DNA from 3 places in the Clostridium fungisolvens genome. Region 2 is predicted to be linked to each of the others. Evidence: a T-box and tRNA genes for the amino acid it is inferred to sense, from the RefSeq annotation. Region 2 holds a T-box; the other regions hold tRNA genes.
What was found. The T-box of region 2 lies ahead of serS (serine--tRNA ligase). A T-box ahead of a tRNA ligase gene usually reads a tRNA of that ligase, here a tRNA-Ser.
Positions count from the first base shown of each region.

Region 1 (3,289 bases), 2.4 Mb from region 2:
CATGAATAGGTATTCCAATAAAACATTTATAGAATCCTGTCCATATCCTCTTCCCCAGAATTGACTCCCAATAGTAATTCCAATGGAGTATATATTATTTGTATCTTCAAACTCTTTATATGTCAGATATCCAACCAATACTCCTTTTTCGTTTATTATGCTTAATGTTTTTCTAGATATATTCATTATTTCATCAAAATGCTGCATAACAGATTCTATTGAAGGGAGAATCATATTTCCACCATCAAACTTTCGAATCTCTTTATCAGTAGAATAATTATAAAATATATTTACGTCTCTTTTTTCCACTGATCTTAAATATATCTTCTTTCCTTTTAACAAACTTACACCTTCTTAAGCAAGCAATAATACTCTTTTATTATATACCCTGTAAATATTTGGTTCAATATATACACTTGTTTAGTCTATGAAAAGTTTTATAAGCACTTATATTATTTTATAATTAACTAATAATTCTGGACCTCCGATTATTTCTCTCCTAACTGTAAGAACACCATTTTCTAAAGACTTTATACTCCACTTAATTAGAGATATCTTTCCCTTTTCTATCTCAATAGAACTTACTGAATAAGGATGAATACAGCATCCATCGTTAAAATATGGTATTTCATCAGGCTGTGGCAGTCTTGATCTATGGGTATGACCAGCTACTATTGGTTGGTTATTTAACTTCACCCATTGTTGAAGTTTTTTATCTACTTTTTTTCTTTTAGTATTACTTCTGGCAGGACTGGTTCCATTCTTAAAACCTAAGTGACCTTCTAAAAACGACCAAACATATCTAACTATGAATGAAGCAAATGGCTCAAGATTATAATTTATCTTATCAACTTGGTGACCATGTATTACAAATAACCTTTTTAAATCTTCATAGTTTAATACTAATCCCTCGTATATCGGCAAATCATGAAATAGATTATACACATCATTTTCTTCTTCATTTCTATCTATTCTATCTATCATATGTTTAAATTTTTTAGTAGCCTTTATCTCATCATGATTCCCATATAACATATATAATCTATTATCATACTTAAACTTTAAAAGAAGCTTAAATATATCTGGATAGGTATTATATATGTCTTCTATATTTTTAACTTTCCACAATTCATCTCCGTCTCCAATTTCAATATAGGTAAAATTGTTTCTATAGTAATAGTTTAATGCTGTCATATATATATTAGCATTTGGCATAAGATCATCTTTATAAGTCCCATCCCCTCTATGACAATCACTAATAAATGCAATTTTATTATCTTTATTGAAGTAAATTTCTGGAGACTTACTCATTACCCTTGTCAATATATCTTTCTTCATACAAAAATCTTCATGTAATATTATTATGCTTTATCATTATATGCTTCAGTAAGTAAATGGATACTTTAATTTTAAAAACAGCTAATTCATAGCTTACTTTTTACAAACTTTAGGTATTAAAATATCTGTAAAAACAAAAAACACTCAGTTTTTCAACTGAGTGTTGCTGGCGGAGAAAGAGGGATTTGAACCCTCGCGCCGGTTACCCGACCTACGCCCTTAGCAGGGGCGCCTCTTCGGCCACTTGAGTATTTCTCCACATGCCCTACAAATTAATCTTTAGTTATTTAAATGGCGGAGAGAGTGGGATTCGAACCCACGGTACGGTCACCCGTACGCCGGTTTTCAAGACCGGTGCCTTAAACCAACTCGACCATCTCTCCATGTCAACGACAGTTTTTATTATATCAACTAAGAATTATTATGTCAACATAGTATTTGAATTTTTATTGGAACTTTTTATGAAATATATTTTTATAAAACTACATGTATTTAATTATACTGATCCAACATTATAATAGTATACTTAATTTTATAAATTCTATGTATTCAAATATAAATATAATAATATTCACTTATCTATAAATTTTACGTTATTATAATTTCATAAAAAATTACTGAAGTAAATTGCTTTAGTTTTTTGACATCTGCCCTTACAGATGTATATGAGAAAAACCTTGCTGTAGATATATTCTTGTTTTTACTTCCTAATTTACATTAAGTTTTAAACCTGTTAATAATAAAGAGTTCCTATATAAAAACTTAAGTTATACATGTTTGATAATCGCAGCTTCTGGGGATTTTCGGGCAAGTACAAATTAATAGTTGAGTTAGGAATCCTATATTTACCCAAAAATCTAACTGAATTATAAATAGCTAAAAATAAAAAAAACATTTAGTATAAACTAAATGCTTCTGGCGGAGAAAGAGGGATTTGAACCCTCGCGCCGGTTACCCGACCTACGCCCTTAGCAGGGGCGCCTCTTCGGCCACTTGAGTATTTCTCCATGTGTCCTACAAATTAAATTTTTATAAAAAAAAATGGCGGAGAGAGTGGGATTCGAACCCACGGTACGGTCACCCGTACGCCGGTTTTCAAGACCGGTGCCTTAAACCAACTCGACCATCTCTCCGTGTCACATTTGATATTATATCAAGCTATATATATTATGTCAACACAAAATACAAATTAATTTAAATAATTTTATAAGTTTTTTCTTATGAATATTATTTTTATTGAAAAAGTATTTTATTTAATAGTATATTTTTGATAATCTTTAAGGTAAATAAGAAAGATGTAGTTAAATATGAAATAACTCTACATTTAACCGCATCTTTCTTGTATAATATATTTGATAGTAATGAGCTACTAACATTTTCATGTTTAAAATAATTTATAATTTTTTAATGCACTGGGCTGAGTGATTTTAAATTTATATAAATTAATCTTTTAACTTGAATATCTGTACGCTACATATAAAACTAAATTGATTATAAGAAATATCTTGGGCTTTGACATTTCTATTAATACAAAATATTTTTAGTATGTGATACTTTTAGTAGCTCTTTACTTAACACATGGGCATATTTAAACAAAATAAAAAAGAGCCATCATCCCATATAGGGACGAAAAGCTCCGCGTTGCCACCCTAGTTGATAAAAAAATATAATCTTTTTATCCTCTCAATTTATATAACGGTATACCCGTACTACTCATCGTAGTCCCTCAAAGGTGGATTCATAATTACAAACTATCGATTTACACCAACCATCGACTCTCTAAAAATCTGATAATTACTACTAGCCTTATCAGCAGTTTATTTATATAATTTAATATATTATATTCCACTTATTGATATATTGTCAACATTTATTCTAATAAACATTAAATTTATTAATCTTTTGTTATATTTGCTGTACTTATTATATCTATTCCAGTATTCAATATATT
Region 1 covers NZ_BLZR01000001.1:4,930,967-4,934,255, reverse strand. Annotated here, with positions in the region: gene bsdtw1_RS21925 (GNAT family N-acetyltransferase) at 1-342, opposite strand, end outside; gene bsdtw1_RS21920 (metallophosphoesterase) at 448-1,338, opposite strand; tRNA gene bsdtw1_RS21915 (tRNA-Ser) at 1,506-1,596, opposite strand; tRNA gene bsdtw1_RS21910 (tRNA-Ser) at 1,631-1,721, opposite strand; tRNA gene bsdtw1_RS21905 (tRNA-Ser) at 2,255-2,345, opposite strand; tRNA gene bsdtw1_RS21900 (tRNA-Ser) at 2,381-2,471, opposite strand; T-box leader at 2,958-3,160, opposite strand; gene bsdtw1_RS21895 (DUF1667 domain-containing protein) at 3,233-3,289, opposite strand, start outside.
Region 1: it encodes a tRNA-Ser, which carries the amino acid that the T-box ahead of serS (serine--tRNA ligase) is inferred to sense. The anticodon was not compared.

Region 2 (3,289 bases):
CCATATATTATTATAGGCACACCTATATCCCACATATTATTTAAACATTTGTACTCTATGTATCTGCCATCTTTTAAATGATCATTTATATACTTATCGCTAACCAAGCATCGGCTACAAGCAGTTGGATGGACTCTGTGAAATTTTGTGCAAATATCCTGCCATCCAGTTTTTATATATATTGTCCCATCTACATCAATAAGTCCCACAGGAATTCCAGATGCCTCATAAAGGCTTTCTGACATTTTTTTAAAGGAATCAATATTAAATACCTCAGAAAAATTAATCTTCCCCATACCTTACCCCTTTATAAATATATTAAATATAAGCGATATTAAATCAAGAAAATAAATACAATATAACTATTATTGTACAAATTATAATACGTCTTCCAATATTCTGTAAACACACATTCATAGTGCAAATATCGATTAAAATGTAAAATTAAGGTTATTATTTATGTAAAAAAACGCAGCATATCAAATTTTCCATTGAACATGCTGCATCTATAGATGTAATTTGATTAAATCTTTTTTAAAAAGTTATTCAAGGCATTTTATTAGCGTAATACCTAATTACATCTTACCTACTTATATTATTTAATTACTGACATTCCACCCATATAAGGTTGTAATGCTACTGGAATGTTTATAGATCCATCTTCATTTAAGTTGTTCTCTAAGAAAGCAATTAACATTCTTGGAGGAGCTACAACTGTATTATTTAATGTATGTGCAAAATACTTACCATTCTCGCCATCTACACGTATCTTTAAACGACGTGCTTGAGCATCGCCTAAGTTTGAGCAGCTTCCTACTTCAAAGTATTTCTTTTGTCTTGGAGACCAAGCTTCTACGTCTACTGACTTTACTTTAAGATCTGCTAAGTCACCTGAGCAACATTCTAAGGTTCTCACTGGTATATCTAGTGAACGGAATAAATCTACTGTGTCTTTCCATAGTTTATTGTACCAAACCATACTTTCTTCTGGTTTACATACAACAATCATTTCTTGTTTTTCAAATTGGTGAATTCTATAAACTCCTCTTTCCTCTATCCCATGAGCTCCTTTTTCTTTTCTGAAGCATGGTGAGTAACTAGTTAAAGTGTGAGGAAGTGAAGCTTCTGGCAATATTGTATCTATATACTTACCTATCATAGAATGTTCACTTGTTCCTATAAGATATAAATCTTCACCTTCTATTTTATACATCATTGCATCCATTTCAGCAAAACTCATAACACCAGTTACAACTTCACTACGAATCATGAAAGGTGGTATGCAATATGTAAATCCACGATTTATCATAAAATCTCTAGCATATGATATAACTGCTGAATGAAGTCTAGCTATATTACCCATTAGATAATAAAAACCATTTCCAGCAACCTTTCTAGCACTATCTAAATCAATACCGCTAAGTTTTTCCATGATTTCAGTATGGTATGGAATCTCAAAGTCAGGAACTACTGGTTCACCAAAACGTTCAACTTCCACATTTTCGCTATCGTCCTTACCTATTGGAACACTTGGATCGATGATATTTGGAATTATCATCATTATATCCTTAACTTTTTTCTCAAGTTCGCCTTCTTTAACTTCTAATTCTGCCAAACGTGCAGAGTTTGCAGCAACTTGTTTTTTCATATCTTCTGCTTCTTCTTTTTTCCCTTGAGCCATTAATGCACCAATGCTCTTTGAGATCTTATTTCTATTTGCCCTTAAAGAATCAGCTTCCTGCTTTGCATTTCTAAGTTCAGCATCTAAAGCTATAACTTCATCAACTAAACCTAACTTATTATCTTGAAACTTATTTTTTATGTTTTGTTTTACTATTTCAGGGTTTTCCCTTACAAATCTTAAATCTAACATAATTTACCCTCCTGATACATTTATCTATTTATAATATTTTAAAAGCATAATTATATAAGCAATTACCTAAATGGTTACTTTTACATTGTAAGATAATAATTAATAATTTACAATGGTATCTTTAAATACTATATCCATTATAGTAACTTATGTCTAAAGTTATTTAAATTTAAGTTACTATTAAAGTACTGTTTTGAAATTAAGTGATTATCAATCCGATTATTTAACGGTCTTAAGCAAAGAATTAATATTATATTTTAATCTGTTGCATATACTCATCCACAAATCTCATTGAATTATAATTCCCTAAAGAATAAAAAAACTCCCATCCCAAATATAAAAAAATGGGACGGAAGTACTCCGCGTTGCCACCCAAATTGCTGAAATAGTTAAAAATCAGCCACTCGAAAAAGTAGGATAAAGGTTACTAGCCTTTCGATTTATCATCGACAGCTCCAAAAGTGGAAAGATTTAGACTTTCACCGATTTGCACCAACCATCGGCTCTCTGAAGAAATTCAAAAATCGTAGCTTTTATAATCACTGTTTTTGTATATGTTACTATTATGTATCAATTATATATAATATTATACAGATTTTCAAGTGAGAATAAGTATTTTTCACGTAAATCGTTAATAAAATTGTTTTTATCTCTATAAACCACATGATTTTTACAGTTTTAAGTACCTAAAAATGCAATTGTTACTATAATTCATCTATTTCATCATCATATAGCCATCCTTCTTCTTCTGCATAATTAAATATATCTTTCAAAGCTATATCATAACCCTTTGCAAATACAGCAGGATTTCTATTATACACTTTAATCAAATCTTCCGTAAGCACTTTATTTCTAATCTCATCTTCAAATATTAATGCCTGCAAATAAGTGCTCCCAATAAGTTCTCTAACTACATTATATCTGAAGCTTTTATCAATACATATATACAATCTGCATATTATTGGTCTTTGCTCGTAAATTGTGCAGTAGTTCTCATTTGTAATAAAGTGGCAATTATTTTCTTTATCTAATACAAATTGATCGAACTCTCTATAGTAATTTCTCTTTTTTACAAGCCTCTGTCTTACAAAGTCAGAAGCAGCTTCGTCGTTCCAGTTACTTATTCTGTTAACACAGATATTATCCATTTCAACTGACCAAGCCTTTTTACAGCAGCTTTCCTCACAATCATCACAAGGTAGAGGGTTGCTATTTAAAAATATATCAATTGCTTTTAACATATCCTCCACAGTTGTATCTTTATCAATCTTGTCATAATTCACTTTGCCTTCTGAGTCAAATAATAATTTCATGTCATTTCTCCTTAAGTTTTTATGCCTTAGCTACAAATTCAATACAACACTTCATTTTTCCTTCTTCATTTCAAAAACAATTATCTTAATAACATACCTAATA
Region 2 covers NZ_BLZR01000001.1:2,497,163-2,500,451, forward strand. Annotated here, with positions in the region: gene bsdtw1_RS10740 (sensor histidine kinase) at 1-296, opposite strand, end outside; gene serS (serine--tRNA ligase) at 596-1,873, opposite strand; T-box leader at 2,216-2,422, opposite strand; gene bsdtw1_RS10750 (YkgJ family cysteine cluster protein) at 2,578-3,186, opposite strand.

Region 3 (3,289 bases), 2.5 Mb from region 2:
ACCTTCTAATCAATATATATATCAAAATTAAAAGTAAATATATAAATAGATGTTAATCTCAGTGACTTAATTACGATATTAAAGTAATAGAATAAATTAATTATTATAAGCGGAAATACGATGAGGTTAAGATGAGAAAAATAAAGTTTGTATGGATAGTTTTTTGTCTATTTATTATATGTTTAATATCTATAAGTCTTTATCCTGCGATACCTAGACCAGATGAAATAGTAGTTCATAAAATGCAAAAATCAATAACCATATCTAAGCAGGACAAGCGGTATAACGAGATATTAACATTAACAAATAAGAGATTTACGATCAGAAATGCTCAATCTGATATAAGTAATAGTGAAAAAGAAAGTTTTATAAAAAATAGCTCAGAGTCTTTAGAGTTTATATATAACCGACCACAATCATACAGATCCAAGAAAGGTTTTATATATTCTATAACTTATGATAGATTGTTTTTTCCTATTGAGTCTTCAGATAAAATCGAATCAACATATGTATTTTTTGGTTCATCAAATGGATATTACAATATTACAGTTAAGGATTTATTAAAAGCAGATAAGCTTGTAGACACCCTAAAAGATATAAATTAGTTCTCAAAATAATAGTTAACAGTTTTATTGTTTTTATGATAAAATTAATATAAACTTTGGCTATGTATTTTAAAGAGGAGGGGTTATAATGAATCCAGTTGCATTTAATATATTTGGACTTGATATCAGATGGTATGGTCTTTTAATTTCATTTGGAGTTCTTGCGGCTTTAACATTAGCTTATTTCACCTGCAGACTAAAAGGAACAGACTTCGATAAACTTATGGATATTTTTATCATAGCATTCCCGATGGCTATTATAGGAGCAAGATTATACTATGTAGTATTTGAATTTGATTACTATAAAAATAATTTAAATCAGATAATAAATATTAGGCAAGGTGGTCTTGCGATTCACGGAGGGGTAATTTTTGCTCTAGTTACTGCATTTATATATACCAAGGTAAAGAAGCTTGATTTTTTTGAATTTGCAGATATTGCTGCACCTTCAATAATATTAGCTCAAGCCATAGGAAGATGGGGTAATTTCTTTAATAGTGAAGCACACGGGGGACCGGTTACTAAGGAATTTATAAGTAAGTTTCCTGCATTTATACAAAAAGGTATGCTTATAGACGGGACCTATTATCATCCAACCTTTTTATATGAATCTTTATGGAATGTATTGGTTTGCTTGATTTTATTATTTATACTTTACAAGAGAAATAACAACCATAAAGGCATAGTACTTGGTAGCTATATGATTTTATACTCTATAGGAAGATTTTTTATAGAAGGATTAAGAACAGATAGTCTTTATATGGCTTATGGTTTAAGAACTGCTCAAGTAGTCAGTGGTTTAGGTGTGGTTTTCGGTATAATCATGATAACTGCAATAGTGAGAAGAAAAAAGGGAATATTTTATTAGAATATAATGGGGCATTATCTACATGCCTCATTTTTAAGCAACCTATACTAATAGAGGATAAAATTTGTCTGTTGACGAATTTTATATAAACAGATATAATAAAAATCGTGACAACTAAATAATATATATTCAGATTACATCAATAGTATGGAGAGATGTCCGAGTGGTTGAAGGAGCACGCCTGGAAAGCGTGTGTAGGGGAAACTCTACCGGGGGTTCGAATCCCCCTCTGTCCGCCATAGTCGTGCTAGACGGGGAGTTAGCGGTGCCCTGTACCTGCAATCCGCTACAGCAGGGTTTAATTCCTCATCGAGGCCTTAATCTGTGAGGCCTGCCCCATGTAAGTGGTGTTGATGGCTGGGTCCCACGCAACGGCAGCCCGTGAACCTCGTCAGGTCCGGAAGGAAGCAGCGATAAGCGGTTCCTGTCGTGTGCCGTGGAGCAGCCTGGCCTGAGCTAACTGCATGGGTAACGCTCATAGATTATTGTCGACATGAGGTGCACGACTTTTAATCTGAATGTAAAAGCCTTTCAGCATTTATATGCTGAAAGGCTTTTTTTACTTTAAAGAAAGATATAAAACTTCTATTCGGATTAAACCTATATATTTCAACGCTTTCAGAAGTTTTTATGGCGATACAGTAAAAAAATAAAACTTATTCGCCTGCCAAATTTTCCTCATATACATTCGGAAAGGCAGATGCGTTAAAAAAGCTCACTGAAGAAAGTCGCTTCAGTAAGCTTTTTTATTCTTTAGAAATTTATACATCAATTACATCTGCGTGTAATTATGCGAACAGACTTAAGAAATAATCTAATCTAGTTTTTTTCTAAATCGTACTATACTAAGTGTTAAAAGAACTAAACCAAGTATAAATAATAAGGTTACATCTTGGACTAAATAGTTTATGGTCAAACCTTTCAGTACAATACCTCTTATTATATTTAGGAAATAAGTTAATGGAATAACATTGCCTATATACTGTATTACCTTAGGCATAGCCTCTCTTGGAAATACAAACCCAGATAGTAGGACGCTTGGAAGAAGCGCAAGGAAAGCCATTTGCATAGCTTGAAGTTGGGTCTTGGCTATAGTGGATATCAATATTCCTATTGCTAGAGCACAGATAACAAAGCCGAAACCTAAGAATATTAATAGTGGAATGCTTCCTGCAACAGGTACGTTAAACCAGTATATACCTAGGATTAAAGCATATATAAAGTCTGCAAATCCAATAACTATATAGGGAACAAGTTTTCCTAAGATTATTTCAGGAGACTTCAAAGGAGAAACTATAAGTTGCTCTATGGTACCTCTTTCTTTTTCTCTAACTAAAGCAAAAGCAGTTAGAATTATAGTTATATTCTGCATTATAAGTCCTATAAGTCCAGGGATGGTATAGTTTTGGTTTCTCAAGGTTGGATTAAAAAGGACTTTAGTACTAATATCTATGCCAGAAATATTGTTAGTAACAAGTGTTTTAGAGGTTACCTTTTCTATCAACTTAGAACTTTGACTTTGAGCTGCCATTACACCACTGCTAAAAGCTGTTCTTGCTGTGGTTGGATCAGATCCATCTACAATAAATTGAACAGTAGGCTTCTCGTGCTTAGCAATTTTATCTGCGTAATCCGGAGGTATTATTAGAGCTGAATGTGCGGTACCATTATTAATAGAATCATCGATAATATCTATATTTTGAGCCTTTCCTATCACTTTAAAGTAAGAAGTGTTCTCGAAGCTTTTTATTAGTTCTCTGCTTTCTGCAGTATTACTTTGGTCGAGTACAAGCATAGAGATATCCTCTAGTTGAGT
Region 3 covers NZ_BLZR01000001.1:5,014,127-5,017,415, forward strand. Annotated here, with positions in the region: gene bsdtw1_RS22240 (TIGR03943 family putative permease subunit) at 1-31, shown strand, start outside; gene bsdtw1_RS22245 (hypothetical protein) at 132-605, shown strand; gene lgt (prolipoprotein diacylglyceryl transferase) at 694-1,473, shown strand; tRNA gene bsdtw1_RS22255 (tRNA-Ser) at 1,623-1,712, shown strand; RNA gene ffs (signal recognition particle sRNA large type) at 1,716-1,979, shown strand; gene bsdtw1_RS22265 (ABC transporter permease) at 2,288-3,289, opposite strand, start outside.
Region 3: it encodes a tRNA-Ser, which carries the amino acid that the T-box ahead of serS (serine--tRNA ligase) is inferred to sense. The anticodon was not compared.